Regions from separate parts of the Streptomyces clavuligerus genome, predicted to be linked through region 1. Evidence: riboswitches for the same ligand, from Rfam matches in the RefSeq annotation. Region 1 holds a riboswitch; the other holds the start of a gene.
What was found. Region 1 has a riboswitch for glycine ahead of gcvT (glycine cleavage system aminomethyltransferase GcvT). Riboswitches for the same ligand answer to the same signal wherever they lie in the genome.

Region 1 (7,830 bases):
GCCGCGAGCGCCGAGACCCGGTCCCGCAGCGCCCGCGCGTCGTAGGACGGCTTCAGCGCCTCGGCGATGATGTCGGCGACCTCACGGAAGTCCTCCGCGCCGAAGCCTCGGGTGGCGAGCGCCGGGGTGCCGATGCGCAGACCCGAGGTGACCATCGGGGGCCGCGGGTCGTTCGGGATCGCGTTGCGGTTGACGGTGATCCCGACCTCGTGCAGCCGGTCCTCGGCCTGCTGGCCGTCCAGCTCGGAGTCGCGCAGGTCGACCAGGACGAGGTGGACATCGGTGCCGCCGGAGAGCACGGAGACGCCGTACTCCCGGACGTCGCCCTGGACCAGCCGCTCGGCGATGATCCGCGCGCCCTCCAGGGTGCGCTGCTGGCGCTCCTTGAACTCCTCGGACGCCGCGACCTTGAAGGAGACCGCCTTCGCCGCGATCACATGCTCCAGCGGGCCGCCCTGCTGACCGGGGAAGACCGCGGAGTTGATCTTCTTGGCCAGCTCCTGCGTGGAGAGGATCACACCGCCGCGCGGGCCGCCCAGGGTCTTGTGGGTGGTGGTGGTCACCACATGGGCGTGCGGCACCGGGTTGGGGTGCAGCCCCGCCGCGACCAGGCCCGCGAAGTGGGCCATGTCGACCATCAGATAGGCGCCGACCTCGTCCGCGACCCGGCGGAAGGCGGCGAAGTCGAGCTGCCGGGGGTACGCCGACCAGCCCGCCACGATCAGCTTCGGCCGGTGCTCCTTGGCGAGCTGCTCCACCTGCGCCATGTCGACCTGGCCGGTGGCCTCGTCCACGTGGTAGGCGACCACGTTGTAGAGCTTGCCGGAGAAGTTGATCTTCATGCCGTGGGTCAGGTGCCCGCCGTGGGCGAGGTTCAGACCCATGATCGTGTCGCCGGGCTTGAGCAGGGCGAACATCGCCGCCGCGTTCGCCTGCGCGCCGGAGTGCGGCTGGACGTTCGCGTGCTCGGCGCCGAACAGCTCCTTGATGCGGTCGATCGCGATCTGCTCGACCACGTCGACGTGCTCACAGCCGCCGTAGTAGCGGCGGCCGGGGTAGCCCTCGGCGTACTTGTTGGTGAGGACCGAACCCTGGGCCTCCATGACGGCGACCGGAGCGAAGTTCTCCGAGGCGATCATTTCCAGGGTGGACTGCTGACGGTGGAGCTCGGCGTCGACGGCGGCGGCGACATCGGGGTCCAGCTCATGGAGAGGGGTGTTGAGGAGCGACATCTCGGGTCCCTGTCATGTGGTCGTGGGCGGGCGGTGGGGCGGAGCCGGGCCGGCCCCGCCGGGGCCGGCCAAGGGCGCCTCAGCTCGCGGTGAAAGCCTCGTACTCGTCGGCGGTGAGCAGGTCGTCCGGGGTCTCCCCGACCCGCACCTTGAACAGCCAGCCGCCCTCGAACGGGTCGCTGTTCACCAGCGACGGGTCGTCCACCACGTCCTGGTTGGCCTCGACGACCTCACCGGAGACGGGGGAGTAGAGGTCGCTCACGGACTTGGTGGACTCCAGTTCGCCACAGGACTCGCCCGCGGTCACCGTGTCACCGACCGCGGGGAGCTGGGCGAAGACCACGTCACCGAGGGCGGTGGCGGCGAACGCGGTGATCCCGACCGTCGCGACGCCGTCCTCGGTGGCCGACAGCCACTCGTGCTCCTTGCTGTAACGGAGCTGCTGGGGGTTGCTCATGAGCTGAATTCTCCTGTACGCGGGTAGGGGGAAACGACGTGGTGGGGCGGTGTGCGGGGTGCCGCTGGTCACTTTTGCCACAGACCTGTCAAGGACGGTGGCACAGACCCGGCGGCCCGGGACGGGGCGTCCGGCAGGCGGGCACGGCGGACACCCGGTCGGCGCTGCCGCGGCCCGCCGCACGGGCGGACCGCGGAAAGGTCACTTCCGGCGCTTGTAGAACGGGAGCGCCACGACCTGGTACGGCTCATGGCTGCCGCGGATGTCCACACCCACGCCCCCGGTGCCGGGGGCGGCGTGCTCCTGGTCGACATAGGCCATCGCGATCGGCTTCCCCAGCGTGGGGGAGGGGGCGCCCGAGGTCACCGTGCCGATGACCGTGCCGTCCGCCACCACGTCGTACCCGGCCCGGGGGACCCGGCGGCCCTCGGCGACCAGACCGACCAGGACCCGCGGCGGGGCGGTCCGCGCCCGCTCCGCGGCCTGCTCCAGCGCCGCCCGGCCCACGAAGTCGCCCTCCTTCTCGAACTTGACCACCCGGCCGAGCCCGGCGTCGAAGGGGGTGAGCGAGGTGGTCAGCTCATTCCCGTACAGCGGCATGCCCGCCTCCAGGCGCAGGGTGTCCCGGCAGGACAGCCCGCAGGGCGCCAGACCGGCCTCGCGGCCCGCCTCGGTCAGCGCCGACCACAGCTTCTCGGCGTACCGGGGCTCCACGAACAGCTCGAAGCCGTCCTCGCCGGTGTACCCGGTCCGCGCGATCAGCGCGGGCACCCCGGCGACCGTGCCGGGCAGCCCGGCGTAGTACTTCAGCCCGTCCAGATCGGCGTCGGTGAGCTGGGCGAGGATGCCGGGGGACGCGGGTCCCTGCACGGCGAGCAGCGCGTACGCCTCCCGGTCGTCCCGGACCTCCGCGTCGAAACCGGCGGACCGGGCGGTGAGCGCGTCGAGGACCGTCTGCGCGTTGGAGGCGTTGGCGACGACCATGTACTCGGTCTCGCCGAGGCGGTAGACGATCAGGTCGTCCAGGATGCCGCCGTCCTCCTGGCAGATCATGGTGTAGCGCGCGCGGCCGACGGCGACCGAGCCGATGTTGCCGACGAGGGCGAAGTCCAGCAGGGCCGCGGCCTGCGGGCCGAGGACGGTGATCTCCCCCATGTGGGAGAGGTCGAAGAGTCCGGCCCGGGTGCGGACCGCGAGATGCTCGTCGCGCTCGCTGCCGTAGCGCAGCGGCATGTCCCAGCCGGCGAAGTCGGTCATGGTCGCGCCCAGCGAGCGGTGCAGGGCGTCGAGGGCGGTCTGACGAGGGGCATTGCTCATGAAACGGGCTCCCGGGACAGGTCGGGCGAGGACGGTCCTCCCCATCTGTCATCGGAACCTGAGAGGTTCGTCGCGACCCCGCGCTCTCGTCGCTCGCGCGGTCGTGACTTGCACCTTGGGTGGAGCCGCACGGCGGCGGCCCGCTTTTCAGATCTGCCTCGTCACGCGCGGTACGGGGCCTGAGAGATTCAAGGGAGGGACTTGCTCCTTCGGCGCCCGGCACACAGTGCCGGAACTCTCCCGCGCGGATTCAAACGGCCGGTATGCAGTTGGCGGGCACATCATTGCACGCATCCGGGGCGTGTGGGGGATCGCTCCCGCCCGGCTTCAGCGGGCCCGCCGGAGAGCCGGACCCCCGGGGCGCCCGGGGCCCGGCCCCGTCCGGCCGCCCGCCCGGCCCCCGCCCCGCCGGGGGCGCCGGACGCCCGTCCCGGCCGGAGAGGGCGGGCGGCGCCCCGCCACGCGCCGGACGCACTTCCAGGGGAAATCGGTTGTGTCCCATTACCATTTCTTTACGCTTCTTGGGCAAGTGTGTGGTGAGCCGACAAGGGGGAGGGTGTGATGACGTCGCAGTACTCCAGCGCGTACACCACGACGGCCGCGACCAGGGGTGCGCCCACGCGACCACGGGTGGGCCACGCCCGCCGGGGCGCCGCCGCGGCGCCCGTGGTGCGGGACCTCAGAGGCCGAGCGGGGCGCTGCCCCCGGCGGCTGGTCTTCGCGGCGGGGGATCTGGCCGTCGTCTCCGGGCTGCCCGGCAGCGGCAAGTCCACCCTGATCCGGCAGGCGGCACGGGGCAGAGCCCTGGACTCCCAGGACACCCGGGACCGCTGGGACGCGCGGACGCCCTCCTTCCTCCCGTACACCGTCTACCGCCCCCTGGTCCGGCTGGCCCACTACGCCCGGCTGTGGCGCGCCCTCCGCTCGGGGGAGGGCGTCGTCGTCCACGACTGCGGCACCCAGGCATGGGTGCGGCGCTGGCTCGCCCGGGAGGCCCGCCGCCGGGGGACCGCGCTCCATCTGGTGCTGCTCGACGTGGAGCCGGAGGTGGCCCGGCAGGGCCAGCGCGAGCGCGGCCGGGGCGTCTCCCGCCCTGCCTTCGCCCGCCACCGCCGGGGCGTCGGCCGGCTGATCGCCCAGGTGGAGGCGGGCGATGTGCCGGGCGGCTGCGCCTCGGCCGTCCTGCTCGACCGGGACGCCGCGTCCGCGCTCACCCTGCTCGGCTTCGGGCAGGGCTGAGCGGCCATTAGGGTCGGGGGGTCAAGAGGGCCGGAGGGGTGAGGTGTCACGTCGTCACAGACGTCACACCGAGGGGAAACCGGTCCGCCGCGCCGGGAACCCGCACCAGCGGGCCGCCGGGGACCCGCACCGCCGGGGGAGAGGCCAGCACACCATGACCATTCCGGAGCAGGTACGTCCGCACAGCGCGGGCTGGCCCGCCAACGAGCTCGAAGAAGCCCTCGCCGCCTCTCTCGGCGACCCCTCCGCCGGGGCCCGGCTGCTGGAGGTGCTCGGCCGCAGCCCGGTCTGGGTGCCGCTGCCCGAGGGCGGCTCCACGGAGAGCCGCCATCTCGACCTCCCCACGCTGGAGCTGGACGGCGCCCCTTATGTCCCCGTCTTCAGCTCCGAGGGACAGTTCCTCGACTGCGTGGGCACGCACATGTCGTACACGGTGGCCCCCGCCCGGGACTTCGCCCGCGGGCTGCCGCCCCAGCTCGGCATCGCCGTGAACCCGGGCGGGGCCGTCGGCGCGCCGCTGCCCCCGCCCGCCGTCGCCGAGCTGTGCCGGGCCGGGACGCTCTCGCCCGACGCGCCCGGGGCGGGCGGCCGGGTCCGGATGTACGAGCCGGACTGGCAGGAGGAGCCGGTCGACTTCCTCGCCGCCGCGGCGCAGGAGTTCCGCGAGACCGGCGTCGTCCTCAGCGCCCGCCGCGTCCTCGCCTCCGTGGAGGGCGACCCGCCCGCCCTCTTCATCGGCGTCCAGCTCCTGACCCCGCCGGTTCCCGAGCCCTGGGAGGGGCAGGGCCCGGCGGGCGCCGAGCCCTGGGAGAGCCCCGAGCGCACGGCGCCCCTGGACGCGCTCGGCCGGGCGCTCGGCCGGGTCCAGGTGCCCTGGCCGGTCCATCTCGTCCTGCTGGACCTCGCCGGACAGGACCCGGTCGCCCAGGCGATGCTGGAGCGCGTACGCCCCTTCCACCAGCACGGAGACTGACCGCGACGGCCCGGCCCGGCCCGTACGGCGCGGAACGGACAGCGGCGGCGCGCCGCCGCCGTCCCGTCGACATCAAGTCCGCGTAAGGGCGGCCGATTAAGCTGGGGCCGTGGCCCGGCCTCCCGCCGGGCCCGAGATTCGGTTGTGCTGACAGTGGAGTCAGGAGACGAAAGGACCCCAGGGTGAGCCCGTCAGGCACCGCGGCGGCCGGCCAGGTCGAGCACATGCTGCGCCAGGTGACGCCCGGACGCTACGACGCGTACGAGGCACTGCTCACGGCGCTCGCCGACCCGGCCCGGGGCAGGGTCTGGATGCTGCTCTGGCACGGCACCCCGGGCTCCCCCGAGGCCCAGTACGGAAATGTGGAGATCGACGGCCTCGGTTACGCCCCCTGCGCCACCTCCGCCGAGGAGCTGGCCGGCTCCGGCTGGACCCGCGCCCACGAGGTGGTGTCCGGGGTCGACATCGCCCGCACCCTGTTCCCCGAGCGCTGGGGCATCTGGCTCAACCCGCACGCCCCGGGCGGCGGGGTCGGCATCCCCTGGACCGATCTGCGCCGGATCGCCACCGGCCTGGACCGGATGCCCGCGGGACCGCTGCGGCTGTCCGAACCGGCGCTGGAGATCCCGCACTTCTACGCCCTGCTCGCGCAGAACGCCCACCGTACCCCCGCCGTCCGCTCACTGCGCCGGGCCTGGGTGCAGCCCGCCCTGGGCGCCCCCTATCTCGCCGTCGGCCTCGACCTCTACGACACCGGCCCGGCCTCGGTGGACACGGTCCGCGCGATGATGCAGCAGTCCATCGCCGCCGTCCCCGAGGGGCTGCCGGTCTCCACGGTCGCCATGTCCGACGAGTACGACCCGGTGGCGATGTGGATGCGGGCGCTGGCCCGGCCCTTCTACGACCGGGAGGCGCACGGCGGCGGCGCGGAACGCCCCGGCGGCTACGGCTACCCCCCGGCCGCCCCCGCCCACTGAGCCCCGCCCGCCCACCGTCCGCCCACCGGCCAGGGCCCGCCGACCACCGGGCCCTCGCCCGACCGCCGGCCGCCGCCCGCCGGGCCCTCGTCCGGCCACCGGCCACCGGCCGCCGACCGCCGGGCCTCGTCCGGGCCCGCTCCACCGGCCCCCACCCGGGCGCCGCGCCCGCGGCGCCTCTTATCCCTGCGCCGTTCCGCGCCCTCACCGAGGAAAGCCGCTCCCGGACCGGCCCCCACCGGCGAAAACATTCTCGAATTTCCATCCCACCTTCGAAACCGGGAATCGGCCACCTGTCCGCATTGCCGAGACTGTCGCAACTATCCATCGGTAATGGGTACATGGCGTTCCGCTGAGCTTGTGCCGAAGTCCGGATAACGGAACTCATCTACACGCATCACGTTTGGGCAACCATTCCCCGAGGGGGCTGGCGGCTGATCGCGTGACCATTGAAGACTCCCGCAGCAAGGGAAGTTTGGCCGGGTGTGCGTCCCAGTTCATACGGACATCTCGCTCCAAGTGCCCCACGTACGCCAGAAGTTGTGAAAGAAGCCGCTCCAGCGGCGGGTACGGGCCGGTGAATCAGCCGGTCGAGAGGGGTTCCCACCACGATGACGGCACCAACGCACGACACGAGCGCGGACACGGAGAAGTCCACCTCCGGCAGCGCGGAGCCGGCGGTCGCCCGGAAGGTCGAGGGGCGGTCGCTGGGCCGGATCGCCTGGACCCGTCTCAAGCAGGACAAGCTGGCGCTCGCCGGCGGAATCGTCGTGGCCCTCCTCATCCTGGTGGCGGTCTTCGCGCCACTGATCGTCTCGCTCTTCGGACATCCGCCGAACCAGTTCAACCAGGACAAGATCGACCCGCTCTTCGGCACCCCGAAGGGCGCCTTCGGCGGCATCAGCGGCGAGCATCTGCTCGGCGTCGAGCCCAACAACGGCCGCGACGTGTTCAGCCGTATCGTCTACGGCGCCCGGATCTCGCTGCTGGTGGCCTTCCTCGCGGCGCTGCTCGCCGTCGTGCTCGGCACCGTGCTCGGCGTCGTCGCCGGATACTTCGGCGGCTGGGTCGACGCGGTCATCAGCCGGGTGATGGACATGCTGCTCTCGTTCCCGCAGCTCCTGTTCATCATCTCCCTGGTCGCGGTCCTCCCGAACGATCTCTTCGGACTGACCGGAAGCAGCGTCCGAATCACCATCCTCGTCTGTGTCATCGGCTTCTTCGGCTGGCCCAACGTCGGCCGGATCGTCCGGGGCCAGACCCTCTCGCTCCGGGAGAAGGAGTACGTCGAGGCCGCCCGCAGCCTGGGCGCCGGACGGCGCTATGTGCTCTTCAAGGAGCTGCTGCCCAACCTGGTGGCGCCGATCACCGTCTACGCCACCCTGATGATCCCCACCAACATCCTCACCGAGGCGGCCCTCAGCTACCTCGGAGCCGGAGTGCGGCCACCGACCGCCTCCTGGGGCCAGATGCTCTCCACCGCGGTGGACACCTACGAGTCCAATCCGACCTTCATGGTCGTACCCGGTCTGGCGATCTTCGTGACGGTGCTGGCCTTCAACCTCTTCGGCGACGGCGTGCGGGACGCGCTCGACCCCAAGGGCACCCGCTGAACACAGACCCGCTGTCCCTGAC
Region 2 (7,830 bases), 4.3 Mb from region 1:
GGGCACTGTCAGTGGCGTGAGGCAGCATCGGAGATGTGAGATCCGCGCCGACGATCCTGCATCTGGACATGGATGCGTTCTTCGCCGCCGCCGAGCAGGCGGCGAAGCCCAGCCTGCGCGGAAAACCCGTGATCGTCGGGGGGCTGGGCCCCCGCGGGGTCGTCGCCACCGCCTCGTACGAGGCCCGGCGTTTCGGGGTGCACTCGGCGATGCCGATGGCGCAGGCCCGGCGGCTCGCGCCGAACGCGGCCTACCTCGTACCCCGCTTCGCCTTCTACCGCTCCATCAGCGAGCAGGTGATGGAGCTGCTGCGGGCGCTGTCGCCCCTGGTGGAGCCGTTGAGCCTGGACGAGGCGTTCGTGGACCTGGAGGCCACCGGGGCGGTCGACGCGGCGGCGGCCCGAGCGGCCGGTGAGCGGCTGCGGGCGGACATCCTGGCGGTCACCGGGCTGACCGGCTCGGTGGGGCTCGCCGGGTCCAAGATGCTGGCGAAGATCGGCTCGGAGCGGGCCAAGCCCGACGGCCTGGCGCTGATCGAACCCGGCACCGAGCGGGAGCTGCTGGGGCCGCTGTCCGTACGGATCCTGCCCGGGGTGGGGCCCGCCACCGGGGAGCATCTGCGCCGGGCCGGGATGACGGCCTGCGCCGATCTCGTGGAGGCGGGCGAGGACGAGCTGGTACGGCTGCTCGGCAGGGCGCACGGGACGGCGCTGTTCCGGATGGCGCTCGGCCAAGACGACCGGCCCGTGGTGGCCGAGCGGGACACCAAGTCGGTGTCGGTGGAGGACACCTTCGACGTGGATCTGCACGACCGGGTCGGAATCCGGGTCGAGGTGGAGCGGCTCGCCGAGCGCTGCACGGCCCGGCTGCGGGCCTCCGGGCACTCGGGGCGGACGATCGTCCTGAAGGTGCGGAGGTACGACTTCTCCACGCTGACCCGCTCCGAGACGCTGCGCGGGCCCACGGACGACCCGTCCGTGGTGCGGGAGGCCGCGGGGCGGCTGCTGGAGTCCGTCGACACCACGGGCGGGGTGCGGCTGCTCGGCGTGGGGGTGTCCGGGCTGGCCGACTACACCCAGGAGGATCTGTTCGCCCAGGCCGCGGTGGAGGAGGCGACGGACCGGGACCCGGGGGCGGACCCGCCGCCCGCCCCGGCCGAGGGGCCCGGCCCCGCCGAGCCCGTCGAGCGCCACTGGCCCGCCGGTTCCGACGTTCGGCACAGCACCCACGGTCCGGGGTGGGTCCAGGGCAGCGGGGTGGGCCGGGTCACCGTCCGGTTCGAACGGCCGGACTCCCCGCCCGGACGGGTGCGCACCTTCCGCGTCGACGACCCCGAGCTGTCACCGTCCGATCCCCTGCCCCTGGTGGCCGCCCCCGCCGGGGCCGGGGCGGACGACGGGCCCCCGGGGCCTCAGTCGCCGGCGGGAGCCGCGCGGCCGTCCTCCCCGGCCACCCGGCCGAAGGAGCGGTCCCCCGGGGGACCGGGATCGCCGGAATCCGCCGCGGGGAGGTCGAGGCCGTAGTGGCGATAGAGCTGGAGCTCCTGCTCCGGGGAGAGGTGGCGGCCCACGCCGAAGTCCGGGGCGTCCCTGATCAGAGCGCGTTCGTACGGCACGCTCAGCGCGTCGTCCACCAGCGTGCTCGGGGCAAGCGGGACGAAGGCGTCCCGTCCGAAGAGTCCGGTCCGCACGGCGGCCCATTCGGGCGAGCCGGTCGCGTCGTCGAGATACACCTCGTCCACGGTCCCGATCTTGGTCCCGTCGCGGTCGAACGCCTTGCGGCCGATCAGACTGCGCGGATCGACATCGGTCTGCACGGTCCCTCCAAGAGTTCGCAGCTATCCATCCTTAAGGCCCACCAAAGAGCAGATCGGTGGTATCGGCCACTTGAGCGATCGTCGAAGGGGTCCGCTGGTAGGCTGACATTGGCTGTTGACCCCACGCGGGAGAGTCCACCGGCACACCGCCGGCGGCGCCGAAGGAGCAAATCCTCCCCGGAATCTCTCAGGCACCCCGTACCGCATGGGTGAGGTCACTCTGGAAAGCAGAGCGGACGCCGGACGGCGGCATCCGCTCTCACCGACGGTGAAAACCGGGCGCCGAGCGCGTGCCGCCCGGTGAAGCTCTCAGGTTGAGATGACAGAGGGGGAGGCCGTCCGGGGCACCCGCGCCGTGGTGCCCCTCACAGGTCGCGTCAGACCAGGAGGCCTCCGATCATGACCGCTCACCGCACGCCCCTCTCCGAGTTGGAGCGCGGCACCCCCTTCGAGCAGCGCCACATCGGCCCCGACGCCGAGGCGCAGGCCAAGATGCTGGCACAGGTCGGATACGGCTCGCTGGACGAGCTGACCGCCGCGGCCGTCCCCGACGTGATCAAGAGCGCCGAGGCGCTGGGGCTGCCCGAGGCCCGCACCGAGGCCGAGGTCCTCGCCGAGCTGCGCGGCCTCGCCGACCGGAACACCGTGCTGACCCCGATGATCGGCCTCGGCTACTACGGCACCTTCACGCCCCCGGTGATCCTGCGCAACGTCATGGAGAACCCCGCCTGGTACACGGCGTACACGCCCTACCAGCCCGAGATCTCCCAGGGCCGTCTCGAAGCGCTGCTGAACTTCCAGACCATGGTCGCCGAGCTGACCGGACTGCCCACCTCCGGTGCGTCCCTGCTGGACGAGGGCACCGCGGCGGCCGAGGCCATGGCGCTCTCCCGCCGGATCGGCAAGGTCAGGAACGGGGTCTTCCTGGTCGACTCCGACGTCCTGCCGCAGACCCTCGCGGTGATCGGGACCCGCGCCGAGCCGACCGGTGTCGAGGTCGTCACCGCCGACCTCTCCCAGGGCATCCCCGACTCCGTTGCCGAGCGCGGGGTCTTCGGTGTGCTGCTCCAGTACCCCGGTGCCTCCGGCGCCATCCGTGATCTGCGGCCCGTCATCGAGCAGGCGCACGCCCTCGGCGCCGTCGTCACCGTCGCCGCCGATCTGCTCGCCCTGACCCTGCTCACCTCCCCCGGCGAGCTGGGCGCGGACATCGCGGTCGGCACCACCCAGCGCTTCGGCGTCCCGATGGGCTTCGGCGGCCCCCACGCAGGCTATATGGCGGTCCGGGACACCTTCGCCCGCAGCCTGCCCGGACGGCTCGTCGGCGTCTCCGTCGACGCGGACGGCGACAAGGCGTACCGGCTCGCGCTCCAGACCCGGGAGCAGCACATCCGCCGGGAGAAGGCCACCAGCAACATCTGCACCGCGCAGGTGCTGCTCGCCGTCATGGCCGGTATGTACGCCGTCCACCACGGTCCCGAGGGGCTGCGGACGATAGCCCGGCGCACCCACCGGTACGCGAGCCTGCTCGCCGCCGGGCTGACGGCGGGCGGCGTGGAGCTCGTCCACGGCTCGTACTTCGACACGCTGACCGCGCGCGTCCCCGGCCGGGCCGCCGAGGTGGTCGCGGCGGCCCGTGAGGGCGGGGTCAACCTCCACCTGGTGGACGACTCCCATGTCTCGCTCGCCTGCGACGAGACCACCACCCGGGCCGCGCTCACCACCGTCTGGGCGGCGTTCGGGGTGGAGGCCGACATCGAGGCCCTGGACGCCACCGTGGCGGACACCCTGCCCGCCGCGCTGCTGCGCGAGGACGAGTACCTCCACCACCCGGTCTTCCACCAGCACCGCTCCGAGACCGCCATGCTGCGCTATCTGCGCCGCCTCGCGGACCGCGACTACGCGCTGGACCGGGGCATGATCCCGCTCGGCTCCTGCACGATGAAGCTGAACGCGACCACCGAGATGGAGCCGGTGACCTGGCCCGAGTTCGGGCAGATCCACCCCTTCGCCCCGGTCGACCAGGCGGCCGGCTACCTCACCCTCATCCGGGAGCTGGAGGAGCGCCTGGCCGAGGTCACCGGCTATGACAAGGTCTCCCTCCAGCCCAACGCGGGCTCCCAGGGCGAGCTGGCCGGACTGCTCGCGGTCCGCGCCTACCACCGGGCGAACGGGGACGAGCAGCGCACCGTGTGTCTCATCCCGTCCTCCGCGCACGGCACCAACGCCGCCAGCGCCGTGATGGCCGGGATGAAGGTGGTCGTGGTCAAGACCGCCGACGACGGTGAGATCGACGTCGACGATCTGCGTGCCAAGATCGAGAAGCACCGCGCGGAGCTGGCGGTGCTGATGATCACCTACCCCTCCACGCACGGTGTCTTCGAGGAGCACGTGGCCGACATCTGCGCCACGGTGCACGAGGCGGGCGGCCAGGTCTACGTCGACGGCGCCAACCTCAACGCCCTGGTGGGGCTCGCCAAGCCGGGGAAGTTCGGCGGCGATGTCTCGCATCTGAACCTGCACAAGACCTTCTGCATCCCGCACGGCGGCGGCGGCCCCGGTGTCGGCCCGGTCGCGGTCCGCGAGCACCTCGCCCCGTATCTGCCCAACCACCCGCTCCAGCCGACCGCCGGACCCAGGACGGGCGTCGGCCCGATCTCGGCCGCGCCCTGGGGCTCCGCGGGCATCCTGCCGATCTCCTGGTCGTACGTCCGGCTGATGGGCGGGGCGGGGCTCAAGCGGGCGACGCAGGTCGCCGTGCTCGCCGCCAACTACATCGCCAAGCGGCTGGAGCCGCACTACCCGGTGCTCTACACCGGCCCCGCCGGGCTGGTCGCCCACGAGTGCATCGTGGATCTGCGTCCGCTGTCGAAGGCGACGGGTGTGACCGTCGACGACATCGCCAAGCGGCTCATCGACTACGGCTTCCACGCGCCCACGATGTCGTTCCCGGTGGCCGGGACGCTGATGATCGAGCCCACCGAGAGTGAGAACCTCCAGGAGATCGACCGCTTCTGCGCCGCGATGATCGCGATCCGGCAGGAGGTCGAGAAGGTCGCGTCGGGCGAGTGGCCCGCCGAGGACAACCCGCTGCGGAACGCCCCGCACACCGCGGCCTCGCTCGGTGGGGAGTGGGAGCACCCCTACACCCGTCAGGAAGCGGTCTTCCCGGCCGGGGTGAGCACCGCCGACAAGTACTGGCCTCCGGTGCGCCGGATCGACGGCGCTTTCGGCGACCGCAACCTGGTCTGCTCCTGCCCGCCGCTGGACGAGTACGGGAGCTGACGGCGCGAGCCGCGGGGACGGACGGCAAAAGGCGCCCCTGGGGGCGCCTGAGCCTGGAGTCCGGGGCCGGTGCGGAGAGGTCCGTGCCGGCCCTGAGGTGTCGGTGCGGGGTGGCGCTGTACCGGTGCGGTGGGCGGAGCCGCGGTGCTATGCGGCTGCCGTGGCGAGGCAGAGCCGGTGCGGTGCGATGACCTGGCCGTCCGGCAGCAGTTCGCCGGTGTCCTCGAAGAGGAGGACGCCATTGCACAACAGGCTCCAGCCTTGTTCGGGGTGGTGCGCCACGCGGCGCGCCGCGTCCCGGTCGGCCGATTCGGATGTGGGGCAGGATGGCTGATGCTGGCACATGGATGGGTTCTTTCGCTGCGAAGTAGTGACTGTGCTGCGGCTCGCTGAGGTGTTCATGGCCGCCCCCCGTATCTGTAGAGTCCGGTCCCAGTGTCGCCTTGTCGGCGTTATCTCGCAGGGATTTCGCGGCAGCTCGTCCTACTGATGTAAGACGTTCCTCCGGGGGAGTTGGTTCAACTCAAGTCCCTTGTACTTTCGGGTGGTTCAGAGGGTCGGGAAGGACTAGTCCGTCCGAAAACCGATGGCGTGGAAGAGAACGAAAGAGCCCCGGACACACGACGGCGCCCCGCGACCCTCGGAAGGGTCGCGGGGCGCGGCGGCGGACGTCCGCGGGTGCCCGGCGGCGGTCAGGCGGGTGAGCCGAGCAGGGGTCCGGGAGCGATCCGAAGGCTCATCAGGGGCAGCAGTTCGGCGACCCGGTGCGGCCGGTGGGCCGCGATGCCCGGCGGTGCGGGGGCGAGTGGTACCAGGATGTCGGTGGGCTGCGGAGTGCCGGAGTCCGCGTCGGCGTCCGTGCCCCGGTGCAGCCAGAGGGTGAGCATGTACAGCTCGGGGATGGAGAGCAGCCGTGGCTGATAGGGGGTCGTCATCGCCTCCGCCTGGCGCAGGGCGCGTTCGGTCGAGGTGAGATAGGGGCCTTCGAAGAAGTGCGAGAAGGTCCAGCCGTCCGCGGTGAGGACCGTCTCGGCGGCGGCGACATAGCGCTCGCCGCCGCGGATCAGAAAGCGCCAGCCCGTGAGCCGGGTGCAGGGGCGGTCGCCGGGGGTCGGGACGATCTGGTCGAGCACATGGACCGGGAGCGGTGACTCGGGGCTCACCGGACCCTGGGCGGAACGGAGTGCGGGAGTGCGGTCCTCGCGGACTGCGGTCGGGGAACCGAGTGCCGTGAGGACGCTGCGGAGCGCGGGTGCGGGAGCCGGGAGGACGTGCAGCGGCATGGTGGGACGCCTCTCACTAGGGGAGACACGGTGAGGCAGGGCAGGGTGCGGACGGCGCTGTCAGCGAGCGGGGCCAGAGGGGCCGAAGGGGCCACTGGGCGCCAACTATCTGCCTTCTGTACAGAGTTTATACGACCTGTGTTCTCCCAGTGATTCCGCTAGCGCCGCCGTGTATTCACCGCAAGAGTGGATCAGGACTTTCGGGCGCGGCGGATCCGCCGGTTCTCCCTGGAAATATCCTTCCCGGCCAGGGCGTTTCCCCGGTGACTGGTAGGCCGAAACTCATCGGTGTTTTTCACCATGCCGGGGGCAGTGGTAGGTGAGTACTGCGCCCTGCATGAGGCGGTCCCATGGCGCCGATGTGACGTACAGCTCGCCACTTCGGACACCCTACCGGTTGCCGGCTGTCTCCGTGGCGTTATCGATCAGCCAGGGTGGGCATTATCGTCCGGGGCGCGGGCGACCGGAGCCGCGCGATGTCCAGTCGAGGAAGGACACTTCGATGGGGGACAAGGACGTGGCAAGAGGCTTTGCGCCGGCCGATCGCCAGAGATACCGGCGCAAGCTGCAACAGTGCCTGGCGGGGCTGGGGCGACTGCTGGACGAGAAGCGGTTCGACCGGCCCAAGAATCTGCTGGGCCTGGAGATCGAGTTGAATCTCGCAGGGGCGGACGGCCTGCCCCGGATGATGAATGCGGAAGTTCTTGAGCGAATCGCCAGCAACGATTTCCAAACCGAGCTGGGGATGTTCAATCTGGAGGTGAACGTTGTTCCGCACCGGCTCGGCGGCCGTGTTCTCGACCAACTCGCCGAGGAGTTGCGGGCCGGGCTCGGATATGCCGACCGGAAAGCGAACGAGGTTGGCGCAGGGATCGTGATGATCGGTATTCTTCCGACCCTCACCCAGGACCATCTGGTCCATGGGAACCTGTCGGACGTCGACCGTTATACCCTGCTCAATGATCAGATCCTCACCGCCCGCGGCGAGGATTTCTCACTCGACATCAGCGGTATAGAGCGGCTGACCTGCACCTCCGCTTCGATAGCCCCGGAAGCGGCCTGCACCTCGGTGCAGTTGCACCTCCAGGTCACCCCCGGCCGTTTCGCCGATGTGTGGAACGCGGCGCAGGCGGTGGCGGCGGTGCAGATCGCGGTGGGGGCCAACGCGCCCTTCCTCTTCGGCAAGGAGCTGTGGCGCGAGTCGCGGCCACCGCTGTTCACGCAGGCCACGGACACCCGGCCGCCCGAGCTCCAGGCCCAGGGCGTCCGGCCGCGCACCTGGTTCGGCGAACGGTGGGTGGAGTCCGCGTACGACCTCTTCGAGGAGAACCTGCGCTTCTTCCCCTCGCTGCTGCCGATCTGCGACGAGGAGGACCCGCTGCGGGCCATCGACCAGGGAAACGCCCCTGAGCTGCGGGAACTCGTACTGCACAATGGCACGATCTA

Region 2: another riboswitch for glycine. It lies ahead of gcvP (aminomethyl-transferring glycine dehydrogenase); the one in region 1 lies ahead of gcvT (glycine cleavage system aminomethyltransferase GcvT).

What each region holds. Positions count from the first base shown of each region.
Region 1 covers NZ_CP027858.1:1,646,880-1,654,709, reverse strand. Annotated here, with positions in the region: gene glyA (serine hydroxymethyltransferase) at 1-1,232, opposite strand, end outside; gene gcvH (glycine cleavage system protein GcvH) at 1,312-1,689, opposite strand; gene gcvT (glycine cleavage system aminomethyltransferase GcvT) at 1,891-3,006, opposite strand; glycine riboswitch at 3,165-3,259, opposite strand; gene CRV15_RS06565 (AAA family ATPase) at 3,568-4,245, shown strand; gene CRV15_RS06560 (enhanced serine sensitivity protein SseB) at 4,400-5,218, shown strand; gene CRV15_RS06555 (enhanced serine sensitivity protein SseB C-terminal domain-containing protein) at 5,401-6,195, shown strand; gene CRV15_RS06550 (ABC transporter permease) at 6,807-7,808, shown strand.
Region 2 covers NZ_CP027858.1:5,950,680-5,958,509, forward strand. Annotated here, with positions in the region: gene CRV15_RS25155 (DNA polymerase IV) at 36-1,523, shown strand; gene CRV15_RS25160 (PRC-barrel domain-containing protein) at 1,412-1,816, opposite strand; glycine riboswitch at 1,933-2,030, shown strand; gene gcvP (aminomethyl-transferring glycine dehydrogenase) at 2,216-5,101, shown strand; gene CRV15_RS25170 (DUF5999 family protein) at 5,249-5,446, opposite strand; gene CRV15_RS25175 (hypothetical protein) at 5,794-6,384, opposite strand; gene CRV15_RS25180 (glutamate-cysteine ligase family protein) at 6,887-7,830, shown strand, end outside.